Regions from separate parts of the Metasolibacillus sp. FSL H7-0170 genome, predicted to be linked through region 1. Evidence: riboswitches for the same ligand, from Rfam matches in the RefSeq annotation. Region 1 holds a riboswitch; each other region holds the start of a gene.
What was found. Region 1 has a riboswitch for thiamine pyrophosphate ahead of tenA (thiaminase II). Riboswitches for the same ligand answer to the same signal wherever they lie in the genome.
Positions count from the first base shown of each region.

Region 2: linked by a shared signal. The riboswitch ahead of thiT (energy-coupled thiamine transporter ThiT) and the one ahead of tenA (thiaminase II) in region 1 are both predicted to bind thiamine pyrophosphate.
Region 3: linked by a shared signal. The riboswitch ahead of MHH70_RS04560 (thiamine phosphate synthase) and the one ahead of tenA (thiaminase II) in region 1 are both predicted to bind thiamine pyrophosphate.

Region 1 covers NZ_CP151964.1:2,200,425-2,208,389, reverse strand. Annotated here, with positions in the region: gene MHH70_RS10180 (acetylornithine deacetylase) at 1-367, opposite strand, end outside; gene tenA (thiaminase II) at 566-1,252, opposite strand; TPP riboswitch at 1,608-1,708, opposite strand; gene MHH70_RS10170 (acetamidase/formamidase family protein) at 2,023-3,360, shown strand; gene MHH70_RS10165 (hypothetical protein) at 3,625-5,034, shown strand; gene MHH70_RS10160 (hypothetical protein) at 5,020-5,598, opposite strand; gene MHH70_RS10155 (gamma-glutamyltransferase family protein) at 6,110-7,708, shown strand; gene MHH70_RS10150 (3-hydroxyacyl-CoA dehydrogenase NAD-binding domain-containing protein) at 7,889-7,965, opposite strand, start outside.
Region 2 covers NZ_CP151964.1:3,231,313-3,239,277, forward strand. Annotated here, with positions in the region: gene MHH70_RS15055 (SMC family ATPase) at 1-561, shown strand, start outside; gene MHH70_RS15060 (hypothetical protein) at 662-772, opposite strand; gene MHH70_RS15065 (DUF4870 domain-containing protein) at 850-1,176, opposite strand; gene MHH70_RS15070 (DeoR/GlpR family DNA-binding transcription regulator) at 1,359-2,111, shown strand; gene pfkB (1-phosphofructokinase) at 2,108-3,019, shown strand; gene MHH70_RS15080 (fructose-specific PTS transporter subunit EIIC) at 3,033-4,904, shown strand; TPP riboswitch at 5,007-5,114, shown strand; gene thiT (energy-coupled thiamine transporter ThiT) at 5,206-5,760, shown strand; gene MHH70_RS15090 (hypothetical protein) at 6,873-7,337, opposite strand; gene map (type I methionyl aminopeptidase) at 7,485-7,965, shown strand, end outside.
Region 3 covers NZ_CP151964.1:953,087-961,051, forward strand. Annotated here, with positions in the region: gene MHH70_RS04545 (methyl-accepting chemotaxis protein) at 1-563, opposite strand, end outside; gene MHH70_RS04550 (hypothetical protein) at 655-1,236, opposite strand; gene MHH70_RS04555 (hypothetical protein) at 1,454-1,819, opposite strand; TPP riboswitch at 1,866-1,973, shown strand; gene MHH70_RS04560 (thiamine phosphate synthase) at 2,046-2,576, shown strand; gene thiO (glycine oxidase ThiO) at 2,589-3,698, shown strand; gene thiS (sulfur carrier protein ThiS) at 3,704-3,916, shown strand; gene MHH70_RS04575 (thiazole synthase) at 3,919-4,683, shown strand; gene MHH70_RS04580 (ThiF family adenylyltransferase) at 4,680-5,696, shown strand; gene MHH70_RS04585 (isochorismatase family protein) at 5,776-6,303, shown strand; gene MHH70_RS04590 (dienelactone hydrolase family protein) at 6,596-7,192, opposite strand; gene MHH70_RS04595 (enoyl-CoA hydratase/isomerase family protein) at 7,233-7,965, opposite strand, start outside.

The sequences.
Region 1 (7,965 bases):
TATCAGCTACGCCCCTACCTATAATAGCCTCTTCAGTTACTATTGGATCAAAAGGATTCGTTAACCATTGTTCGTCATCTCGTATTTCAGCTACATCAACATGCCCATTAATAATTAAACTGCTATATAATTCAGGTTCCGTTCCTTTTTTCACCCCAACGACATTGGGGTCATCTGGATACACATCCCATATATCAATTTCAAAATTAAGATTTTTTAAATAATTTGCGATAAATTGTTGAATATTTTTTGTATTTCTTGCAGGTGGTGCGGGTGTTTCAAACTTTATAAGTGTAGTAACCAAATCAATCAATTCTTGTTTGCGATTTTCTACTTGAAGCATCAATCTCTCGATATTATTTGTCACAACATTCCCGCCTTTTTTGTAATAGAGAAACCACTTGCGAAAAGAAGTGGTCTGAAATCTATCAATTTATTTTCATGAACCGCTTCTTTCTACTAGGATGTACTAGTTTGTAAGTAGTAATACACCCTCTCTAGTGGTCAGATTCTATTTAATTATTCTTTTCCTGTCCATTCGATTATTATTTACACCAAATCAATATTAAATTTTTGCTAATTCTTTTACTGGCCACATTGAAATGTTTTCAGCCATATCCCAGAACATATATTCAAAGTAACTTGTTTTCACAAATATTTCTTCTAGTTTATTCAGTTCATCTTCTGGCTTTCCTTGTGCAATCTCATTGATTAAATCGATGCAATCTTCAGCAATTTTAGTAAACCCGTCAGAAGAATACATTTTAACCCAGTTTCCATAGAGTTCATGCTCTAAAGAATTTGGCCATTCAGCTAATTTTTTACCAATCCAATTGTAACTCCATGCACATGCTAATACTGCTGCAATCGTATTCTCTACTCCGCCTAACTGTGCTTGGCTAAGCATATAGCTTGTATACGCTGTCATTGTAGCAGATGGCTCTGTATTTTCTAATTCTTCGTTGGAAATCCCAAATTTCGCTGCATACTCACGGTGTAAATCCATTTCAAAATTCATTGTTCCATGCAATAAATTTGCAAAAATAGTCATTGTTTTTAAATCATTGGCTTTGGCACTCCCAATTGCGAAAACTCTAGAGTACTCTATTAAATACACATAGTCCTGCTTCATATAATGTATGAATTTTTCCTTATCAAGAGTCCCTTCCCCAATCCCCTTTACAAAAGGATGTTCTAAATAACTATTCCATACAGGCTGCACTTTTTTAAATAAACGATCAGAAAATGTCATTGAATTTACTCTCCTTTGTCATTACTAAAATATAATTGAGTAGGGGGAGCGATGAACTCCTTACCTCTCAAACTTACGTATGAATTTGTATACGGTGGTTCAATTAAACAGAAAGAGCTTTGTTTTGTTTGGCAAGCTCACCTAATCATACCTAGCCTTCTGTGAGATTTGTGTTCCTCAAATCTGTGTCTTGTCTTCAGAACTCTCTAGATTCAGCCCCTTTCTTTTTAGATAACCCTTATTTTTGTCATGGAAACTCGGAATTTGCACCTGAGAGTACATGTGTATACTAGGCACAAAAAACCCATTCCTGTAGTATAAGGAATGGGTTAATGTATATAACAAAATATATGCACATATTTCACCATTACTTCCCTACGCTAGTACGACCTAGATCAGGTTCAAAGGGTCAAGACTTGTCTCTCTCAGCAAAATTATGCTCCCCTAGTAATTTGAATATTTGATTGTATCTAGCTAATCATAGACATAATTGTTTGTCAAGTGGCCGCTTACAGTTACTTTCCTTTAAAACAAAATAAACAGCTCATTGTGATAAGGATTATTAATATAAAATAATCTCTAGATTAGTATTGAGAATATAATATTAATGCACCGTTCAACTAGCTTGTTATCTTTTGCTGCAACTTGTCAATATAGACATATAAAAAGTCGCTTAACACACAAAAGTTTCTAAATTCACGTAAATGCTTGTACTCCAATATATCACTAGTTAAACTAGTAATATAAAGTATAAAAGGATGGTGGCTTTAATGACGAATGAACAACCAATCGAACATGAGAATAACGAAACGATTAAAGCAGTAGAAACGCTTTTTGTCAATGAGTTTACGAATGGTGTATTAGATCCAAATAAGCCGATGCTTGGTCCGCTCCGAAATGGCGGGACAATTATTGCCAACACAGCACCTGGCTGCTGGGGACCAATGCTAACACCTGAAATACGAGGCGGGCATGAAGTAACAAAACCGGTATACATAGAGGGTGCTGAAGTTGGAGATGCACTTGTTATTAAAATTAAATCAATTCAAGTAACGTCCATTGCGACTGCATCTGGTACGGATGAAGCACTGCCAGACCGTTTCATAGGTGACCCATTTGTGAAAGTAAAATGCCCTGGCTGCGGCAAGCTACATCCACAAACGAAGGTTCAAGGAATCGGACCACAGGCAATTCGCTGTGCAATTTGTGATACAGCAACTGCGCCATTTGCTATCACAAATGGCTATACGATGGCTTTTCACCATAATGAACAATTAGGTGTGACAGTGGGCAAGGACGGTGCGCGAAAAATTGCGTTAGATGCTAATCATTATATGCGAATACCTGAAAACTCGAAGCAAAATCCTGTCGTAAGTTTAGCGCCTTCTGATTTAGTTGGCGTGTTAGCAAGAATGCGCCCATTTTTAGGGCAGTTAGGCACAGTGCCTTCAAAAGCGCTACCTGATTCACATAATGCGGGTGATTTTGGTGCGGCATTAATCGGTGCACCACATGAGTTTATTTTAACTGAGGAGGAATTAGTCTCACATAAAACCGATGGCCATATGGACATTAGCCGCGTACGTCAAGGAGCTACTATTATTTGCCCTGTAAAAGTGGAGGGTGGCGGTGTTTATATCGGTGATATGCATGCAATGCAGGGCGATGGTGAAATGGCGGGACATACGACAGATGTTGCCGGCATTGTACAATTACAAGTAAGCGTGCTAAAAAAGGTAGCTATCGACGGGCCAATTATTTTAGCGAATGAGGAGGATTTACCATATACTGCAAAGCCATTCACGAAAGAGGAAAAGCGCTTAGCACGAGAGCTAGCAGAGGAATATGGATTAAAGCAGCTAGAGGAGGCATTGCCTATTTCGGTTGTTGGAACGGGCGTCAATCTAAATATTGCAACGGATAATGCGGTGGAACGGGCAGCAGCCTTACTAGATTTATCTAGCGATGAGGTGAAAAATCGTATTACCTTAACAGGTGGCGTCGAAATTGGTCGACTACCGGGTGTGGTCACAGCAACATTCCAAGTACCGAAAACATTGCTAAAGCAAGCAAAAATATATAAGCCAGTAAAACAGCAGTATGATTAAGGATAGGGGGCTGTCCGAAAAGTGAATATCTTTTCGGACAGCCCCTGCTTCTACATTAACTATTTGCTAAAAATGTTTGTACCTGTCGCTTCGTTTTCAGCACAAAAAAACTGCTTCTGCAATGACCTGTCACAAAAGGGTCGTCCCAAAATGACTTTCTAGACGACCTCTTTCCTTTTGCAGAGATGCCGACAAAAAACTACAGCAACCTGTCATCACGTTTGATATAGTAGAAATAGAATGTTATTAAAAGGGGGGAGACGTATGCTGCAAATAGACGAGCAGCTGTATAGCATGACAGGGGGAAAAATAGGGGAGCCATTCATGCGTGCAATTGCAGGAATTTCGAATGAAACGTCTATTATTTGGGGCGAGCTCCTTCCACTAGAACAAATTTTAATCAGTGATGAGCAAGCACTCACTTTAGTAAAAGGCTACTGTATCGAGGATGTAGCCGCCTTTTCGGGAGTAGAGCAAGGTGTGACGAAGGTGCTGCAAGATTTAATGCTTGATAATCATGACGCACATATATTGCAGTATATGGCGCTTCATCAAACAGTTGAGGCGCAAGGTCTACTGCGATTTTTAACAGGGATTGATATGGTGCTTCCTATGCAGGAGATGAAGGTTTTAGCAGTTCATAAAGTTGAGAATAAATGGCTGATTCATCCAATATGGCAAGATAATCAATCTTTTTGGAGCACACTATATGCTAAAAAATTGTATAGCATATTTATGCAAGTCGACATTGAGAATATACAAAATCCAGCCTTACTCATTTTGGAGTTGCAAAAAGCACTCAACCAAGCAATGTCTAAAAATCGCGTGGCGACAATTGTCCATCAATTAATCAACCACATCACACAGCGCAGTGGGGCATCCTATGAATTAAAAACACTACATTTAAGTGATGTCATTATTCATTTTACAAGTGGCTCAAGACATTTTCGTAAGTTAAGGAAGCGTATAGCCCAGCTTGAAGCGGTATGGAAAGAGGGGGAGTGGGCTTTAACAGAAAAGGAAAGAACACTGCTTGCTTATATACTGCTTGAGGAGGCAGTAGCACGCAAGGATACAGAGCAAATTTTGGTACAGGGGCTTTTTTTAATCGAGGAGGAACGTTTAAACAATCATATTGTTGAATTGATGGTTGAATATAATGAGGTACTTAAAATTATTCCGCCACAGCCAGAAACAATTGTGAAGGCTTATAATAAAAATTGTGGGGAGTTTATTCTATATTATGTTATAGAGGCACTTGCGAAAACGAATCAGTTTAAACGAATAATTGCATTATTAAAAGATTATGAAATTGCATCCTGTATAGAAATTTATCAATATATAAATGGAGTGCAGGATGCGGATTTATTACATAAATTAGAGGCTGGTGTGCAAAGAGGCATCGCTCATATTGTCGATGGCTCTACGCAGCATATTCGCCAGTCTTTAACAAAGTGGCAGGAGGGCTATCAAATAAGAAGAGGACCATATGCTGAGATTGCTCTGATGACCTCAAAGCATGTATGTAATATTTTAAAGTCATTATGGGCAACAGAACAATTCGAGTTATTTGAGCGGTTAATAGAAATTTATCGAAAATATTTGTTTATACCGGCTCATTTTGAACAACTTCGAGCATTTGTTGCCGCAACAGTTCATTCAAATGACTTTTGATATGGCCCCAATTGGTACATTGCTCATTGGCTTGGAGCGGGGAATGAAGACATAGCGGCTTAGCTCCCCTTTATAACGAAGTTGCATATAAGGCAGCTTGCCCAAATCAGTCGGTTTCATAAAATATGGGCACAGCCCATCCAAAGGGAAACCAGCCTCTTTTAATAAAGTCGCTATAAATTGCGAGCAAAAGAAGGCCCATTCACGTTCTAGCTTAATGCGACAAGCTACACCGATTAAGCCAATGAAATTATAGCGGTACTTGTCCATATGCTGTTTAAAGTATTGAATTTTTTGCTGCAATATTCCGTATTGCTCGTCCGTTACATAGCATTCATAAATGGCACAATTGGCAGAGCGTAATAATTTAGAGTGAATATTTTCTTGAACAAAGCCACCGATAAAAGGATTGTTTTCAAACTTTCTACCAAAGCTATACATCTCAGTTAAATTGCGGTCAAATGCAATAGAGACATGATTGAAATTTTCTTGTGTATATAGTTGTATGGCGCGAGAAAGAATTGACCCAGTTTCTGTTAACACAATATAAATTACTTTACCCATGAAAATCACCTCAATATTACAATAACAGATAAAAATGAAGAAATAGTATAATTATTTATGAAAGAAGTCTTAATATTTAGTACGTTTAAAACGCAGAAAAGATTCATCATATGAAAGATTATTTTTTTGATGTCGAGAAGCTCTTCTAGTATTAGAAATTAACTAGGCTTTTTGTTTGTCCTTCATCGCCTTTTACGCTAACAAGTGAGAATGAAGTACTTCAAATTTTTAGAGTGACATTGAAACATCATACTGAAATAATTCTTTTATTTCAAGTTTTTCGTTGATAACTTTATATTAAAGAAAGTTTGAGTTTGGGATAACGACCTGTAAATGTATCTTTTACTAGGTCTTGAGGCTGAGAGGACTTAACATGCCCTTTCAGCCCGATGCTTTTCTCGGGCAAAAGCCTGCGCTTCTGCGGTTACTCGTTGCAGAAAACATTACTGAATCAAGATAGATTCTATGATACAATTTACTGATAAATACATAATAATTTGGGGTGAGCAATATGGATTTTTTAAAACAGCCGTTCCATTCGCAGCGCTATACACATTTTGCGCGTAAGGGAATGGTGGCAACATCACAGCCACTTGCAGCACAAGCGGGTTTAGAAATTTTGAAAAAAGGCGGCAATGCTGTAGATGCGGCGATTGCAACAGCGGCAGTGTTAACGGTTGTTGAGCCTACTTCCAATGGCATTGGAGGCGATGCCTTTGCAATTGTTTGGATGAACGGGGAAATACATGGCTTAAATGGTTCAGGACCAGCACCAAAATCCATTTCTATAGAGGCAGTTCGTGAGCGCGGCTTTGAAAAAATGCCTGTGTATGGCTTACTACCTATTACGGTTCCGGGTGTGCCGGCATCTTGGGCAGCATTATCAAAAAGATTCGGTAAGCTATCACTACTTGAAGCATTAACACCAGCAATCGAATATGCTGAAAAGGGCTTTCCTCTATCGCCAATTTTAGGAAGCTACTGGGAAAGAGCTTATACAAAATTTAAAGAATCTTGCACAGCAGCTGAATTTGAAGCATGGTTTACAACATTTGCACCAAAAGGACGTGCGCCGAAAATCGGTGAAATTTGGTCATCAGAGGGGCACGCAAATACTTTACGTTCTATTGGTGAAACGGATGCACGCAGCTTTTACGAGGGCGATTTAGCGCAGAAAATAGATGATTTCATGCAGGAGCATAACGGCTTCTTAACAAAGGAAGATTTAGCGAGCTATGAGCCAGAGTGGGTAAAGCCTGTTTCTGTAAACTATAGAGGCTATGATGTATGGGAAATTCCACCGAATGGTCATGGGATTGTTGCAACGATGGCACTCAATATTTATCAACAGCTTGAACAGCCTAAATGGAAAGATGCAGATACACTTCATGCACAAATTGAGGCGATGAAGGCTGCATTTACTGACGGCAAGGCATATATTACGGAGCAGGCAGATATGCCAGTAGCTGTAGATTATTTATTATCTGAAGAATATGCAAAATTAAAGGCAGCAGAAATTACAGAAAGCGCTGCTAGCCCTGAACCAACAAAAATACCATCTGGTGGCACAATTTATTTAGCGACAGCTGATGAGGATGGCAATATGGTATCCTATATCCAAAGTAACTATATGGGCTTTGGCTCTGGTGTAGTTGTACCAGGTACAGGCATAGCACTGCAAAATCGTGGACATGATTTTTCATTAGACCCACAAGCACCAAATGCATTGCGCGGTGGTAAACGCTCATATCATACAATTATTCCAGGCTTTTTAACAAAGGATGGTAAGGCGGTTGGTCCGTTTGGCGTAATGGGCGGCTATATGCAGCCACAGGGGCATATGCAGGTCGTATCACATACTGTAGATTTCAACTTAAATCCACAGGCAGCACTTGATATGCCGAGATGGCAATGGACAGGGGATAAAACGATATTAGTGGAGCCCCACTTCCCACAATATTTAATTGAAGAATTGAGACGAAAAGGGCATAATATTTCAATTAGCGAGTCTGGTAGTTTTGGTCGTGGACAAATTATATGGCGCGATGATGAAGGTGTACTAATGGGTGGCACAGAGTCGCGTACAGACGGGCATATTGCAGGCTATTAAAAAGGTTTTTTTTGGAGGGACTGTCCGAAAAAGTATACACTTTTCGGATAGCCCTCTGCTTCTACATTAAATATTTGCTAAAAATACTTGAACCTGCGATTACTCGTCTCAAAATGACTTTTCAGACGTCCCTTTACTGGGATAATGACCAATGAGAAAAATGTGCGCCATTTTTAAACACTAGCTTTCTAAAAAAGCTAAAAGCGCCTGCAACTTTCTATTTTGTTTAGCTAATTGTTGTAGAGCTTCTTCATCCC
Region 2 (7,965 bases), 1.0 Mb from region 1:
ACACAAACGGCGAATGAAGTAATCATGCTTTATAATGTGTTGCGCGGGCAAAATCAGCGGAAAATTTCCTTCGAACGTTATGTACAAATGGGCTATTTAGAGCAAATTACTGAGGCGGCGAATCACCGCCTAAAACATTTATCGAATGGGCAGTATCAATTAGTATGCTCTGACCGCCAAGAATCGCATGGACGACAAAGTGGGCTAAGCTTAGACGTATATGATAGCTATACAGGGCAAACTCGCGATGTTAAATCATTGTCCGGTGGAGAGAAATTTAATGCCTCTCTATGTTTAGCGTTAGGCATGGCTGATATTATTCAAAGCTTTCAGGGCAATGTGCAAATTGATACGATGTTTATTGACGAAGGCTTCGGGTCTCTTGATGAAGAATCATTAATGCGTGCGATTGATACTTTAATCGACTTGCAAAAATCAGGTCGCATGATTGGCGTTATTTCTCATGTAGCTGAGCTAAAGGCAGCCATTTCGACTGTTTTGCATGTTGAGAAATTGAAGGAAGGCTATAGTCGCACCATGATTAAAGTGCCAAGTGTATAGCATAAAAAAAACGGCTGTCTAGAAGTTGTAGATTTTTTGCGACGAATTATCGCGGAACTACATTACTTTCCAGACAGCCGTTATTGATGAAAGAGTTACATTATTTGCGGCGAACGGTAGGCTGTTTCTTATCGTTAAGTATTTTTTTGATGATTGGATAAGCAACTGGTGCCCATTTTATAGCTGTTTTTACAATTTTACCGAGTTTCATAATATATTCGCTCCTTCTATTTTGATTCAGAGAAAGCTTTCAATTAGTGCTTTTATTATACCCTACCAACTCTGCCGTTAAACATTACGGAATACTAGCACCGCTTGGACGATATTCCAAATGACGAATGCTAAATAAATTAATCCATAAAGCAGCATCCCACCAAAGCCTGCAAAAAATAAAGTCGCATCTTCCTGTGCCCCACCAAATATCGTAGTGAAGATAAAGAAAACACCTACAGCAATCCCTATGACAATAGGAATAACATGTGAAATCAGTGCGCGTTTTGCATGGTAGCGAACCTCTTCATCCTTCGATACTAGCCATACAATAATTGGCGCTATAAATGGTGCAAAGAAGATACTCAAATAACTAAGTGCACTTAAAATTTTACGGTCCTCCATGAAATCATCCCCTATAAAAATTTTACTTTAATCTAATTTTATCTACGTATGAAGACAAATAGAAGTTTCAAAAAGATTTTGTGAAGAAATATGAATTTTTTTGAATGAATTTGAAATAAAGTTGTTGATTAATCTTATAATTCTAATTATTATATAGCTAATAGTATGTTGGGGGTGGAACGATGCTAACAGTTGAGCGACAGCATTTAATTCGTGAGCTTTTAAAACAACAAGAGATTGTAACGATGCAAGAATTAATTGAAATAACGAAAGCGTCCGAATCAACAATCCGCAGAGATTTAATTCAATTAGAGCGCGCTAAAATATTAAAGCGCATTCATGGAGGCGCTTCAAGATTGCAAGGCAAATTAATTGAGCCAAGTATTTCTGAAAAATCCTTCAAAAACCTTCAGGAGAAAAAAGCACTTGCTGCTTATGCAGCGAGCTTTGTAGATGATGGTGATTGCATTTATTTAGATGCTGGAACGACGGTTTATGAAATGATTCCTTATTTACAGCAGAAAGAAGTAGTTGTTGTCACAAACAGTGTGCATCATCTTGATTTATTAATAGAAAATAATATTAAAACTTATTTAATCGGTGGTGCAATTAAGCATAAAACAAAGGCAATGATTGGACGTGGTGCGCTAATTAGCCTTGAGCAATATCGTTTTGATAAATGCTTTATTGGGGCAAATGGTGTACACCTTGAATATGGCTATACAACGCCAGATCCAGAAGAAGCGATGCTTAAAAAAGCAGCTATACAATTAGCGCGGGAAGCATATGTGCTAGTAGATGCTTCGAAATTCGAGGAAGTATATTTTGCTAAAATAGCTGACTTGCAGGAAGCGATAATTATTACAAATGAAATTAAAAATAATATGCAAAAAACATTGCATGCAAAAACTAAAGTAAAGGTGGTCGAAGCATGATTTACACGATGACATTAAATCCATCTATTGATTATATCGTGGAAGTAACACCTTTTCAGCTAGGTGCACTCAATCTTATTCAAAAAGAAGCAAAATTTCCAGGGGGCAAAGGAATAAATGTATCGCAAGTGTTGAAGCGATTAGGGACAGATAGCAAGGCATTAGGATTTGTAGGAGGCTTTACAGGTAATTATATTGTGAATGCCTTACAGCAAAAGGGAATAGCGACGGATTTTGTTCATGTTCAAGAGGATACGCGCATTAATATTAAGCTTAAGACGGGACAGGAGACGGAAGTCAATGGACGTGGACCGACAATTCAAGAGCTGGAGCTAGCAAATTTATTGAATAAAATTAATCGATTGGCTGATGGGGATGTACTTGTATTAGCAGGAAGTATTCCACAGTGTCTGCCAGCAACAATTTATGAAACAATGGCAGCGACAGTGACGCAAAAAGGTGCGAAGGTAGTTGTTGATACAACAGGCGAAGTATTATTAAATGTTTTGCCAAATAGCCCATTTTTAATTAAGCCGAACCATCATGAGCTTGGTGAGTTATTTAATGTCACGATAGAAACTATAGAAGAGGCAATTCCTTATGGGAAGCGACTTGTTGAAATGGGCGCACAGCATGTGATTGTTTCAATGGCTGGTGCTGGTGCTTTGTTATTCAGCAAGGAGTTGGCGCTTTATGCAAATGTACCGAAGGGTGTACTGAAAAATTCAGTAGGTGCAGGCGACTCTGTCGTGGCAGGGTTTTTGAGTTGTTATTTTCGCATGGGAGATGTGCAGCAGGCATTTCGGTATGGGGTGGCTTCTGGTAGTGCTACGGCCTTTTCATTAGAGCTATGTACGCAAGCAGAAGTAGAGGAGCTACTGCCGCAAATTCAATTAATTCACGTATAAGGGGGAGAGAAGGATGAGGATTACTGAGCTGTTGAAAAAAGATACGATGATTTTAAATTTAGCTTCAACATCTAAAGAGGCGGTGATTGATGAGCTAGTATCGAAATTAGATGTGGCTAATAGATTAGTAGATGCTAAAGCCTTTAAAGAAGCTATTTTAACACGCGAAGCACAAAGTACGACAGGTATCGGGGAAGGGGTGGCGATACCACATGCTAAAACAAACGCAGTGCGCACGCCAGCACTCGCTTTTGGACGCTCACAGGCGGGTGTTGATTTTGAGGCATTAGACGGTCAGCCAAGTCATTTGTTTTTTATGATAGCTGCCTCAGAGGGGGCGAACAATACGCATTTAGAAACATTATCGCGCTTATCGATGTTATTAATGGATGCGGCATTCCGTGAGCAGTTATTGAAGGCACAATCAGAGGATGAAATTTTAGCACTTATTGATAGTCAGGATCATGAGGATGAAGAACAACCAATAGTGTCAGCAAAGTCAGTAGCTTCACCCGGGGCAAAAATTTTAGCTGTAACTGCGTGCCCAACAGGTATTGCTCATACGTATATGGCTGCTGATGCACTTAAAACAAAGGCTGCTGAAATGGGTGTGGATATTAAAGTTGAAACGAATGGCTCAACAGGTGTGAAAAATGCGCTAACGGCAGAGGAGATTGCGGAAGCGACGACTATTATTGTAGCGGCAGATAAACAGGTTGAGATGGCACGCTTTGCTGGGAAGCATGTGATTCAAGTGCCAGTAGCAGATGGCATTCGAAAAACGCAGCAGTTAATTGAGCGTGCGTTAGAGCAAGATGCACCTATTCATACAGCAACAGGAAAACAGGAAGGAACAGAAAAGGAGAAGCGCTCAGGCTTTTACAAGCACTTAATGAATGGTGTATCAAATATGCTTCCGTTTGTTGTTGGTGGCGGTATTTTAATCGCAATATCGTTTATGTTTGGAATTAAAGCATTTGACCCGACAGATCCTTCTTATCATCCAATTGCCGAAGCATTGAACACAATCGGTGGTGGTAATGCATTTGGTTTAATGATTCCAGTATTAGCGGCATTTATCGCGATGAGTATTGCAGACCGACCAGGCTTTGCACCGGGGATGGTTGGTGGCTTCATGGCAGCAACAGGTGGGGCAGGTTTTTTAGGTGGTTTGATTGCAGGGTTTTTAGCGGGTTATTTAGTGCTTGGTCTGAAAAAAGTATTTGATAAATTGCCTACGTCACTAGAAGGAATTAAGCCTGTACTGCTTTATCCTCTATTTGGCATTTTATTTACAGGACTTATTATGATGTACATTATAATTGAGCCTGTAAAAGGGGTAAATGAGGCAATTACATCGTGGTTATCTAGCCTCGGGACAGGAAACTTAGTTATGCTTGGTTTATTGCTCGGTGGTATGATGGCAGTTGATATGGGTGGACCGATTAATAAAGCGGCCTTTACATTCGGTATCGCTATGATTGATGCGGGAAATTTTGCACCACATGCAGCAGTAATGGCAGGGGGTATGGTGCCACCATTAGGTTTAGCACTTGCGACAACATTTTTCAAACGCAAATTTTCCAAAAGGGAAAGAGATGCAGGGAAAACATGCTATATTATGGGCGCATCTTTCATTACAGAGGGCGCAATTCCATTTGCAGCAGCAGACCCAGTCCGAGTGATTCCAGCTTCAATTATAGGTGCAGCAGTAGCAGGGGCATTAACGATGATATTTGGTATTGGACTTCCTGCGCCACATGGTGGTGTATTCGTTTTCCCTGTTGTTGAAGGAAACCCAATCCTATACTTGCTAGCAGTAATAGTAGGTTCCATTGTCACAGCGCTTATTGTTGGCTTATTGAAAAAGCCAGTAGCTGAATAACTAGATATGCATTAGTTAACTACTTTCAGTAATCCACTAAAACGTATTGAAATACAAAGCGATATTCAGTACAATGAAACTGTTCTAACAAATAAATCATCATATGACCACAAGGGGAGCCGATTAAGTCGGCTGAGATTGTACACTCGTTGTACTGACTCTTTGAACCTGTAAGTTAAAGCTTGCGTAGGGATGTGGATAGAAACCGACTTCTAAGCGATGTTAGGCTCTGTCCTAACATTGCTTTTTTGTTTTCTATTCTTCCTCTTGGTTCCAATGAACAAAAGAAAGGAGACTTGTTATGAACAATAAAAATTTAGTAATTTTAATGGAAATCGCGATTATGGCAGGACTTAGCTTTATTTTAGGCAAGCTGGCATTTAGTCTTCCACAGGGCGGCTCAATAAGCTTTGGCATGCTACCAATTGTATTAGTAGCGTTTAGACATGGTGTACTTGCTGGTATGGCAACAGGATTTCTTGAGGGTATAATCAGTGCGATGATGGGCGGCTATATTTTGCATTGGTTTCAGGCCGTTTTAGATTTTGGGCTAGCCTCAACGGTAGTTGGTTTGGCAGCAGTAATGCGCAAGCCACTATTAAATGCGCTTCATGAAAAAAATAAAAAAGCGATTACACAATATATGACGATAGGCGTTTTGCTCGGTGCTACTCTTTCGTTTATTACGCATGTGTTATCAGGTGTTGTGTTCTTCTCTCAATATGCAGGAGACCAAAACCCATGGATTTACTCAATTATTTATAATGCAACACATATGATTCCGTCTGCTATTTTAACAATAATTGTAGGCTCTTTATTGTTTTCAACTGCGCCAAGATTATTAAAGGTAGCATAAAGTAAAATATCAAGAGGTTATCTGAAAAATCATTTTGAGACGACCACTTTGTACCGAAAGCGAAGCGATAGGTACAAGCATTTTAGCGAATATTTGATATAGAGTTAGGGAGGCTGTCCAAAAAGCCGTGCATAGCGGGCATTTTGGACAGTAGCGATGATGTTTCACAAAATGTTGATTCATATAAAGTGAACCTTCAATTAGTGGGGGCTTTGCCCCCCACTGATTGGTGATAGAGGAACACAAGCTAGGATCTTCGCATCCTGCGAAAACGCTTGTGTGACCAACATCGTGTTGGCCTCATTCTTAGTTTTTACAGGCTGTTTGATCCCCCACTTAAACATCCTGTTTTTATCTGCTGTTTTGAAGTGGGGGTCTTACAGCCTGCTTCTGCGGTTACTCGTCGCAAACAAATTTGTTAATACGCGATAAACAGAAAACGCCTCTTTTAAAAATGGGATGGACATTGGTTTTAGCTGCGCTATCCTTCAGTAAAAGGGAAGCGATGAAAACATCGATTTCAATGCGGTGTCAAAATAAAATAGACTTTTCGGACAACTCCCTTTGGTAGTTGATGAAAATGAATGAAATTTTCAGCCAAGAGCTATAGCAATAAGCAGTCCAAAGGATATTGAGCAAATTAGGATAATTGGGACTAATAGAAGACCTATATATCTTAATAATCTACTCCCTGTTTTCATTTTGAAGCCTAAAACCCCCACTACAAAGCTCAAGATAAAACAAAGCAGTCCTACGCCACAAAATATATAAAACAAGGTTACCTCCCAAGTAGTAAGAGGCGGTGGTCCTCCAGGCGTAGCTATACTTCTATTCCACCCTACTGACACACTTGAAAGAATAAAAAATAGCATGCCTAAAACTGCAAGAATTATTGAATATATGGAAAGCCTATTCATAAAAAACCCTCCTAATCAAACCATTTATAATTGATGATTTTAGCAAAGAAGAAAGGGCTGTCTCAAAAATCGAGCTTCTCCTCAGTACAATGAAAAATTAGCTTTATGCTTATTTTAAATTTTACGCCTTGGCATAATTGATTTGAATAAGCAATACCAAAAACGACCAAAATACCGACTTAGCACGGTTGCCTCCTAAAGCGTTTCTTTTAATAATGCTTTAATACGTCGTTTATCCGCATACATACTTTGATAAATCCAAAGACCTTGCTTATAAAAAATATCAGCAGATAAATGAAAGCCTAAAGAAAGGGCAATTACGTGAAATAATACGGGCATGTAAAAAAGAATATCGATTAACCAACTTGTTTGAAGGTGGCAATATTTCACTAGTAATACATACATTAAATGCAAAAGAGTAGAAAGGAAAACTAAAATACCCAAACCCATTACTATCGATATATAAAATGGGACGTATTGAAATGAGGAGGTATAACGTAAAAAGCCTCCCAATAATACAAAGCAAAAACTTAGTAACGCAATACCTAATAACCTTGTTTCTGTCATTTTAAAATTATTAAGTAATAACTTAACAATGATAGATGTTAAAATGAAAATAGGGATGATAAATAATACTAAATAAATAGCTAAGCTTGTCATTGCATCACCTCATGCGTTTGAGTAAATGCTTAATTATTGTAATTTTCGGAAAATTTATAATTTTGTTAATGGAAGTCCATTATACAATTTATTTGTACATTTGTGGTATAGTAATTAAAGATTTTCTTTAAAGGAAGGGCGTTTAAGATGATTGTAACTACTCAAGAAGAATTAGATGCGTTTAAAAAGATTGGTCGTATCGTCGCGGAAATCCGTGAGGCGATGAAATCTGCTACGAAGCCAGGTGTTACAACAAAAGAACTAGATGAAATAGCTGGACGCATGTTTGAGGAGGCAGGTGCGCTGTCTGGACCTAAAGGAGAGTATGATTTTCCGGGGTATACTTGCATTAGTGTGAATCACGAGGTTGCACATGGTATCCCTGGTGATAAAGTAATTCAAGAGGGCGATTTAGTCAATATTGATGTATCAGGCTCCTACAACGGCTATTTTGCAGATACAGGCATCTCTTTCGTTGTTGGTGAAGGCTATGCCGATAAGGAAAAATTGTGTACTGTAGCAAAATCTGCTTTTGAACGTGCAATGACGAAAGTAAAAGCAGGTTCAAAATTGAATCAAATCGGAAAAGCGGTTGAGCGTGAGGCCAATGCAAATGGGCTAACAGTCA
Region 3 (7,965 bases), 1.2 Mb from region 1:
TTGCTAATTAAATCCGATGATTCTGATAATTTTTGCATCTGCTCTAACTGCCCCGCTGCGCCAACGACCATACTTTGAATAGAGTTAGAAATCGTTTCGACAGATGTGCTACTTTGCTCTGTAATCGCCGCAAACTCTCGAGTATAAGCTGTTACATCTGTCGAGGCTTTATTTGCTTTTTCAATCACTGTTCCGATTTGCTCTAGCATATGATTAAACTCTGTTGACAATTGCCCTATTTCATCTTTGTATTTATCGTCAATACGTACTGTTAAATCACCATCAGCTGCCTGTGCCATTGCCTTTAGTACTCGATTCATTCGCTTTAAAATAATATAGCGTGTACATAGCGCAATAATTACTGTTCCGATAAATAATGAAATGAATGTATTAATTACAACGCCCGCAATACCATCTAATTCAATTACTTTACTAACTTGTAAACTAATAAATTGTGAAATATGTGAGCTAATAAATAAACTTAGCCCTACAGCTAAAATCATTTTAAATATTAAACTTTTCCAAAATTTTATTTCACGAGAAAATAATTTTTCTTTTACCATAGCTGCTCCCCATTCCTATGTAAATCTACTATCATTGTAAAATAAACATTAAAATTAGTAAAATAGTTGCTCCTCACCCAATCACTTAGTCCTATTTATCATTATAATATTCTTGCCAAAAACGAGTATAGAGCCCTAATGAAAAGGCGATATCATTTTGTAAATTGCTAATCGCAATATTTATACGTTTGCGCGAATAAGTACCCTGCTTATTTATATGATAAGCTACTGTTTCCTCCATGTGCATTAATAAATCGACCATTTGTTCTAAATACATTTTCGCCTCAGTTGAAAGCATCGACTCTTGAAAACCTAAATGAATAAGAGCATTTTTGGCAGATTGAACATTTGTTAAAATTTGTCCCCACTGCGCACGTTTCATAGGTCTATTGAAATCTGTCAGCCAGCTCATCTCATACAATGCCAATAAGGAAATCGAATAAGACACAACATAATCTGGTTGCAGCGCTTTTTCCTCATATAGCGATTGCAAAACCGCTAAATCCTCCTTATATTTCTGCTGACGCATTTCATTAGTCTCTACTGCGACAGTCGGATATACACTAAAAATTGAATATGGAAAGATAATGCCTGAGAACAGCGCAGCAACTAGTAGCCCAATAATTAAAAGCTTCAGTTTTCGTATTATTCCTCGCCTTTTCGCCTTCATCATGGTTTTGATTGATGCCTCCATTCTTTGAAAAAATCTAATAGCTTTTTATGTAATTTTTCATCCACATTTATAATCTCACAACCATGATTATCGTATAAAGAGAAAATTTAATCAGCGGGGGTTTTCCTCATCCTCACTGATTGTTAGTTGAACCAATTGGGCTTTTATGCGCAGTGGAGCTCCCACTTAACCGTAAGCGTCTTAGGGATAAATTACTTTAATTCCATTTAATTCCCCTTGGCATACGAAATTTAATATAACGAATGACATTTTCTATATATCTTTCTATCGGCTGACTTGTATCAACTACTAAACATTTGAAATCGATTGGCTTTTTTGCACTGTTAAGCGTAGCATAAAAGCCTTCCTTCGAACGAATTTCACTAATTTGACTGAGCATCTTTTCTCTGCTTTTTAAACGATGATTGATTTCCTCAAAATCATCAAGGTAGCATTCAATATATTTATATTCTGCATCATATTTTTGAGCTAATTTTATTCCCTTTTCAATCATTTCCTCGTATAAGCACGGGCTATCAAGAATCACACATTTCAATAGTAATGAATTAACTGATAATTCCATCGTGACATTCTAGAAAACATATGCTATATTGTTAACTAATTGCATAGCCATCCACTGGAGGTGCCGTTGTGAACGGCTGAGATCAAAGTAAACTTTGGGATTCCTGGAACCTGATCTAGTTGATACTAGCGTAGGAAAGTGGTCGCCTATTATTTGTTACGATTTTTTAAGTAAGCGTTACTTTTCCTATGGGAGAAGTAACGTTTTTTTATTGGAGGAAACTAAAATGATTCATGCTATTACGAGTGGTCAAGGCTTTACACCACAAACAATTGACCAAATAAAGGATGTCGCTACTCGTGTTGATGCCATTATTATTCGCGAAAAGCAGCTCTCACTTACTGAAATCGATAACGCAATTGCCGCACTTTTACAGGCTGGTATAAGTGCAAAGCAATTAATCATTCATACATATGTGGAGCTCGCTTACAAATACGACTTACTTGGCTGTCATTTTGCAGCAAATCAGGCTGTAAATGTGACACAGCATCCTTTTATATGTGGGCAATCTACGCATACAAAGGCTGAAGCGTTACAAAGTGCTGAAAGAGGTATGCATTATTTATACTTTTCTCCTGTCTTTCCAACAACCTGTAAACCAAGTGTACCAGCGCTAGGGCTTCAGGCACTTGCTGAAACATGCCGTACTGTCAAAATACCCGTGCTTGCACTCGGTGGTATAACAAGCAGCAATGCACAACAAGTGATGCAGGTCGGCGCACAGGGCTATGCCGCAATATCAATGTTTTTTAACTAAGGGGAGCAATTTATGAAGTGTCAAGGCTTTACGATTATCGGTGGTGGGGTTATTGGATTATCTATCGCCTATCAATTATTAAAACAGCAACAGCCTGTGACGATTTTCCATACAGAAAAAACAACGACAGCATCACTCGCTGCTGGGGGTATGCTTGGTGGTCAAAATGAATTTCACACCCCTTCGCCCCTTTATCATTTAGCGCTGGAAAGTCGAGAGCTACACAAATCACTCGCCGAGGAGCTATTACATTTAACTGGGCAAGAAGTTGGTTTATTACCTTCCGGGCTAATTAAAATTGCAGCTGCTGAGGAAGTTAGAGTAAATTTGCAGCAGCAGTATCAATTTTTATATCGGGACCACCCTACCTCTGTACAATGGCTAAATCAAACAGAGTTACAGCAATGCGAACCTTTATTGGGTCATTCTATTACAGAGGGCTTCCATATATACGAGGACCATCAAGTAAATGCAAGAAATTTAACAAAGGCTTTAGCACTCGCTGTACAGAAGCTTGGCGCAAATATAATTGAAGAGGAAGTTATTGCGATAGAGAAAGAGCAACAACAAGTTACACATATCCAGACAGCCTCTAAGCACTACGCTGTTCAGCAAGCTGTTTTGACTGCGGGTGCCTGGACAGCGAAGCTTGCAGCCAAACTTCATATTACTTGCCCGGTGCACCCAGTAAAAGGGGAATGCTTAATGGTAAAAGCGGCACAGCTACCGAAGGCAACCATTTTTTCAACAGATGGCTGTTATATCGTACCAAAGCACAATAATCGTTTATTGATTGGTGCTACGAGCTATCCTCTGCTAGAAGATGATGCAGTAACTGTCGGTGGCATTTATTCTTTATTATCCCGAGCTATTCATATGATGCCATCACTAACGAAGGCTGAGATTGTCGAAACTTGGTGTGGTGTGCGGCCACAAACAATAGACGGACTTCCAATTATGGGTACTACGCAATATAGCAATTTATTTATATGCACAGGACATTATCGCAACGGTATTTTATTAAGTGCCATTACTGGGCTTTTGTTTAGTCAATTCTTATTGGGTGATAGCGTAGCAAAGCAACGGTTAGCGCCTTTTTCATTGCAACGCTTTACGATTTAAAGGAGGTGTGCATTTTGCGCTTATACGTCAACGGTCACAATATGGAAGTACCACAATCTATTACAACTGTTGTCCAATTACTAGAACATTTACAGCTCAATAAAGAGCTTGCCATTGTTGAAGTAAACGCGGAAATCTTACAGCCTGCGGAACGTGACAGCAAGGAAATTAAAGCAGATGACCATATCGAAATTGTACAATTTGTAGGAGGAGGATAATCATGCTACATATCGGACCATATCAATTTAATTCACGCCTCTTATTAGGCACAGGGAAATTTAAAGATTTTGCTACACAGAAAGAAGCGGTGGAAGTATCTGAAACAGAAATTTTAACATTTGCTGTGCGTCGTATGAATATTTTTGAGCCAACACAGCCAAATTTTTTAGAAAAAATCGATGTACAAAACTATACACTCTTACCAAATACAGCAGGCGCGAAAAATGCAGAGGAGGCTGTGCGCATCGCTAACCTTGCGAAAGCCTCTGGTTTATGTGATATGGTTAAGGTCGAAATCATCGGTTGTAATCAAACATTACTACCGGACCCTGTAGAAACATTACGTGCTACAGAAATGCTATTGGAGCAAGGCTTTATCGTCTTACCATACACTTCCGATGATGTGTTGCTAGCAAAGCGCCTACAAGATTTAGGCTGTCACGCTATTATGCCAGGTGCTTCTCCTATCGGGTCAGGTATGGGAATCGTCAATCCACTTAATTTATCCTTTATTATCGAGCAAGCAAAGGTGCCCGTTATTGTTGATGCTGGTATTGGTTCCGCTGCAGATGCGGCTCAGGCAATGGAGCTTGGCGCGGATGCCGTATTATTAAATACCGCTGTCTCAGGAGCTAAAGACCCTGTAAAAATGGCTTCAGCTATGAAGCATGCAATTATTGCTGGACGCGAAAGCTTTGAAGCTGGACGCATACCGAAAAAAATGTATGCAACAGCATCTAGTCCATTAGAAGGTATAAGCAGGTGAGCCGTTATTCAAGACAGGAGCGCTTTCTCCCAATTGGCACTACTGGACAAGCTCTTCTTGCTGAAAAGCATGTCCTCATCGTTGGTGTCGGAGCACTTGGTGCAACAATTGCTGATTTGCTAGTGCGGGCAGGGATTGGTGAGATTTCGCTGATTGACCGAGATTTCGTCGACTTATCTAATTTGCAGCGTCAAATGCTATACAGTGAAGCCGATGTGACCGCCCGTTTACCAAAAGCGACCGCCGCTAAAAGACGCTTACAGAAAATTAATCATACATTGACAATCCATGCTTATAACGAGGAAGCCAATGTCGAACTTTTTGAGCATATACTAGCAACACAATCTATTGATTTGATAATTGACGGTACAGATAATTTCGATATTCGTTTTATCATCAATGATATTGCTCATAAATACAGGATTCCATGGATTTATGGTGCGTGCGTTGCATCAAGCAGCCTTTCCTTTTTCATTAAGCCAGGAAAAACTGCTTGCCTGCACTGTATAATGGGTGGATTACCTACTACAGGACCAACTTGTGACATGGCAGGGATTTTAGCCTCTGCCTCACAAGTAACAGCAGCCCTACAAGTAGCAGAGGCATTGAAATATTTAACAAATAATGAAACCGCGATGCGCGGAAGCGTTTTTTCAATTGATGTGTGGCTAAACACCTTCTCCTCTATCAAGGTGGATGCACTAAAAAAGCAAATCTGCCCAACATGCGGAGAAAAACCAACATATCCATTTTTGCAGCCCAATGCCACAACAAAATTTGCCTCACTATGTGGTCGCGACACAGTTCAAATTCGCCCTGTTTATAAAATGCGTGATTTATATGCGTTAAAAAAGCAGCTAACTTCCGAGAAAATAACACATTTCAATGATTTTCTCATTAGCTTCAATGTAGAAAATTATCAGCTCACCGCATTTAAGGATGGGCGCGTTTTCGTGCACGGCACTGCCGACATACAACAGGCAAAAAGCGTCTATTATCAATATTTTGCTTAATAAAGGAGAGAACAACTATATGAAAACACCACCATTTACTACATCCTCATTTTAAATTCAATTTTGAGGAGGAAACAATATGCAAGCTTTATTAGTAATTGATGTACAAAATGGATTGGTTAATCTCACACACTGTGATGATACATTAGCGAATATCGAAAAATTGATTCAAGCATTTCAAGAACAGCAAAAACCTGTTATTTTCATTCAGCATACCGATAATGCCAAAGAAAGTGTGCTCCACCATGCAGGAAAAGGGGCTGATATTATTGCACGCTTTCAGCCATATATTGAGCATCTTGTTGTTAAGCAAACACCAAGTGCTTTTTATCAAACAAACTTGCAAGAGCTGTTAGCAAGTTTAAATATTGAGCATGTATATATCTCAGGCTTTAATACGGAGTTTTGCTGTCAATTTACAGCGATTGCGGCTTATGACCGCGGGTTCCGCACAACATTTATCGAGGATGCTACAAATACAGTAAACAACGCCAACACCTATGAAATGACTGGCTTAGATATCCGAGATTTCGTCGGAACTGTATTGCATTGGTCGAATGTTATTGAGGTGCTTGATATGGAGGAATATTTGGAAACTCAATTATAAATTATAGAAGATGGCTGCCTTTTGTGTAGAAATTCCATTCGGGACTAGAGGTGAAGGATAATTTGCTTAATAAATAGCGAATTTTATCTACAAAGCTCGAACTATATTACAAAACTCTCATTCGATTTTATTAAATTTAGATAACAAAAGTAAAGCGGTATTCGAATCAAGCTGCTTCCAGACAGATACATTATTATATAAAATATAATAGAAGACGGTTTGATAAAATGAATGATGTATCCAAAACAGCTATTGAAAACATTATTTTCAATAGCTGTTTTTACTATTATCTTTAGGCCTTATCTAAAATATATGCTGTCTTCTGCGATGCTTGCTGACTAGAATTTTCATTATAAGCATCCGCACATTTATCCGCAAAGCCATGTGCTCCTTCAAACACAAACACCCGCACTTCTTTTTTCCGTAAAGCTTCAATCAAAATCTTTACATCAAATGATTTTTCTTCATTTCCGTAAAATAATGTCACTGGACAATGTGGTGTGATATCTAGGTAACTGCGGATACGTGAGCCATAATAACCGATAATATGCTGAATTCCGTTTAATTCGCTACATAACCATGCCACTGTCGCCCCGATACTAAAACCCATTATATATACTGCTTCATATTTTTGCATGAGTTCCTCTAATAGTATTTTAATTTGCTGTGCTGCTTGCTCAATGCCTATATGCTCCATAAAATTGTAGTAAGCTTGTTGTTCCTGTTCATATGGAAAAACATTGTCGTCTTGCAACATATTCGGGCATACTACATCAAAGCCCATCTGGCTTAAACGCTGTGCATATGATTGGATATGACGATTAATACCATATATTTCATGGAGTACGACAACGACTCGATTTGCTTGATTATTGATTATAAACTTCATTCATATAAAGGCTATAGGATAATCCTACAGCCCTTCCTCCTCACTCTATAAACTTTGGCTTGCGCTTCTCCACAACGGCCTGCACGCCCTCCTTAAAATCAGCAAGCTCTGTAACGAGCCCCATTTGCGAGGAAATATAGTCTAGAGATGAGCGTAAGGACATTGTTTGGCTTTGGTATACTGCGCGCTTAATAAATTGAATGGCGGTTGTCGGTCCATTCGCAAGCTTTTCTGCATAGCTTCGCGTATATTGTTCAAGTTCTTCATCTGGCACAACGAATGTGACAAGTCCCGCCTCCTTTGCCTCATACGCTGACAGTACACGTGCTGTCCATAACATATCTAATGCTTTATCAATCCCTACTAACTTTGGTAAAAAGTACGCGCCACCGTCTCCCGGCACAATCCCAACATTGACATAGCTCTCCGAAAATTTCGTCGACTGTGCGACAATACGAATGTCACACATTAAAGCCATATCAAGCCCTGCACCAAATGCAAAGCCATGCACTTGGGCAATGACTGGCTTATCAATTTCCTCTAAAAGTAGTGGCACACGCTGTACGCGCTTCCATAAAGAATTTTTGCGGGCGAGCGCTGTCGATGTAATGTCGTCCTCACTGTCAAAAAAGCCTTTGCCTGCTGCCATCGCTTTAATATCACCACCTGCGCAGAAGCATTTGCCATTGCCCTTAACGACTAGCACACGAATTGCCTCATCGTCGCGCACCGTTTCAAGTGCCCGAATCCATCTCGTTAGCATATCCTCACTA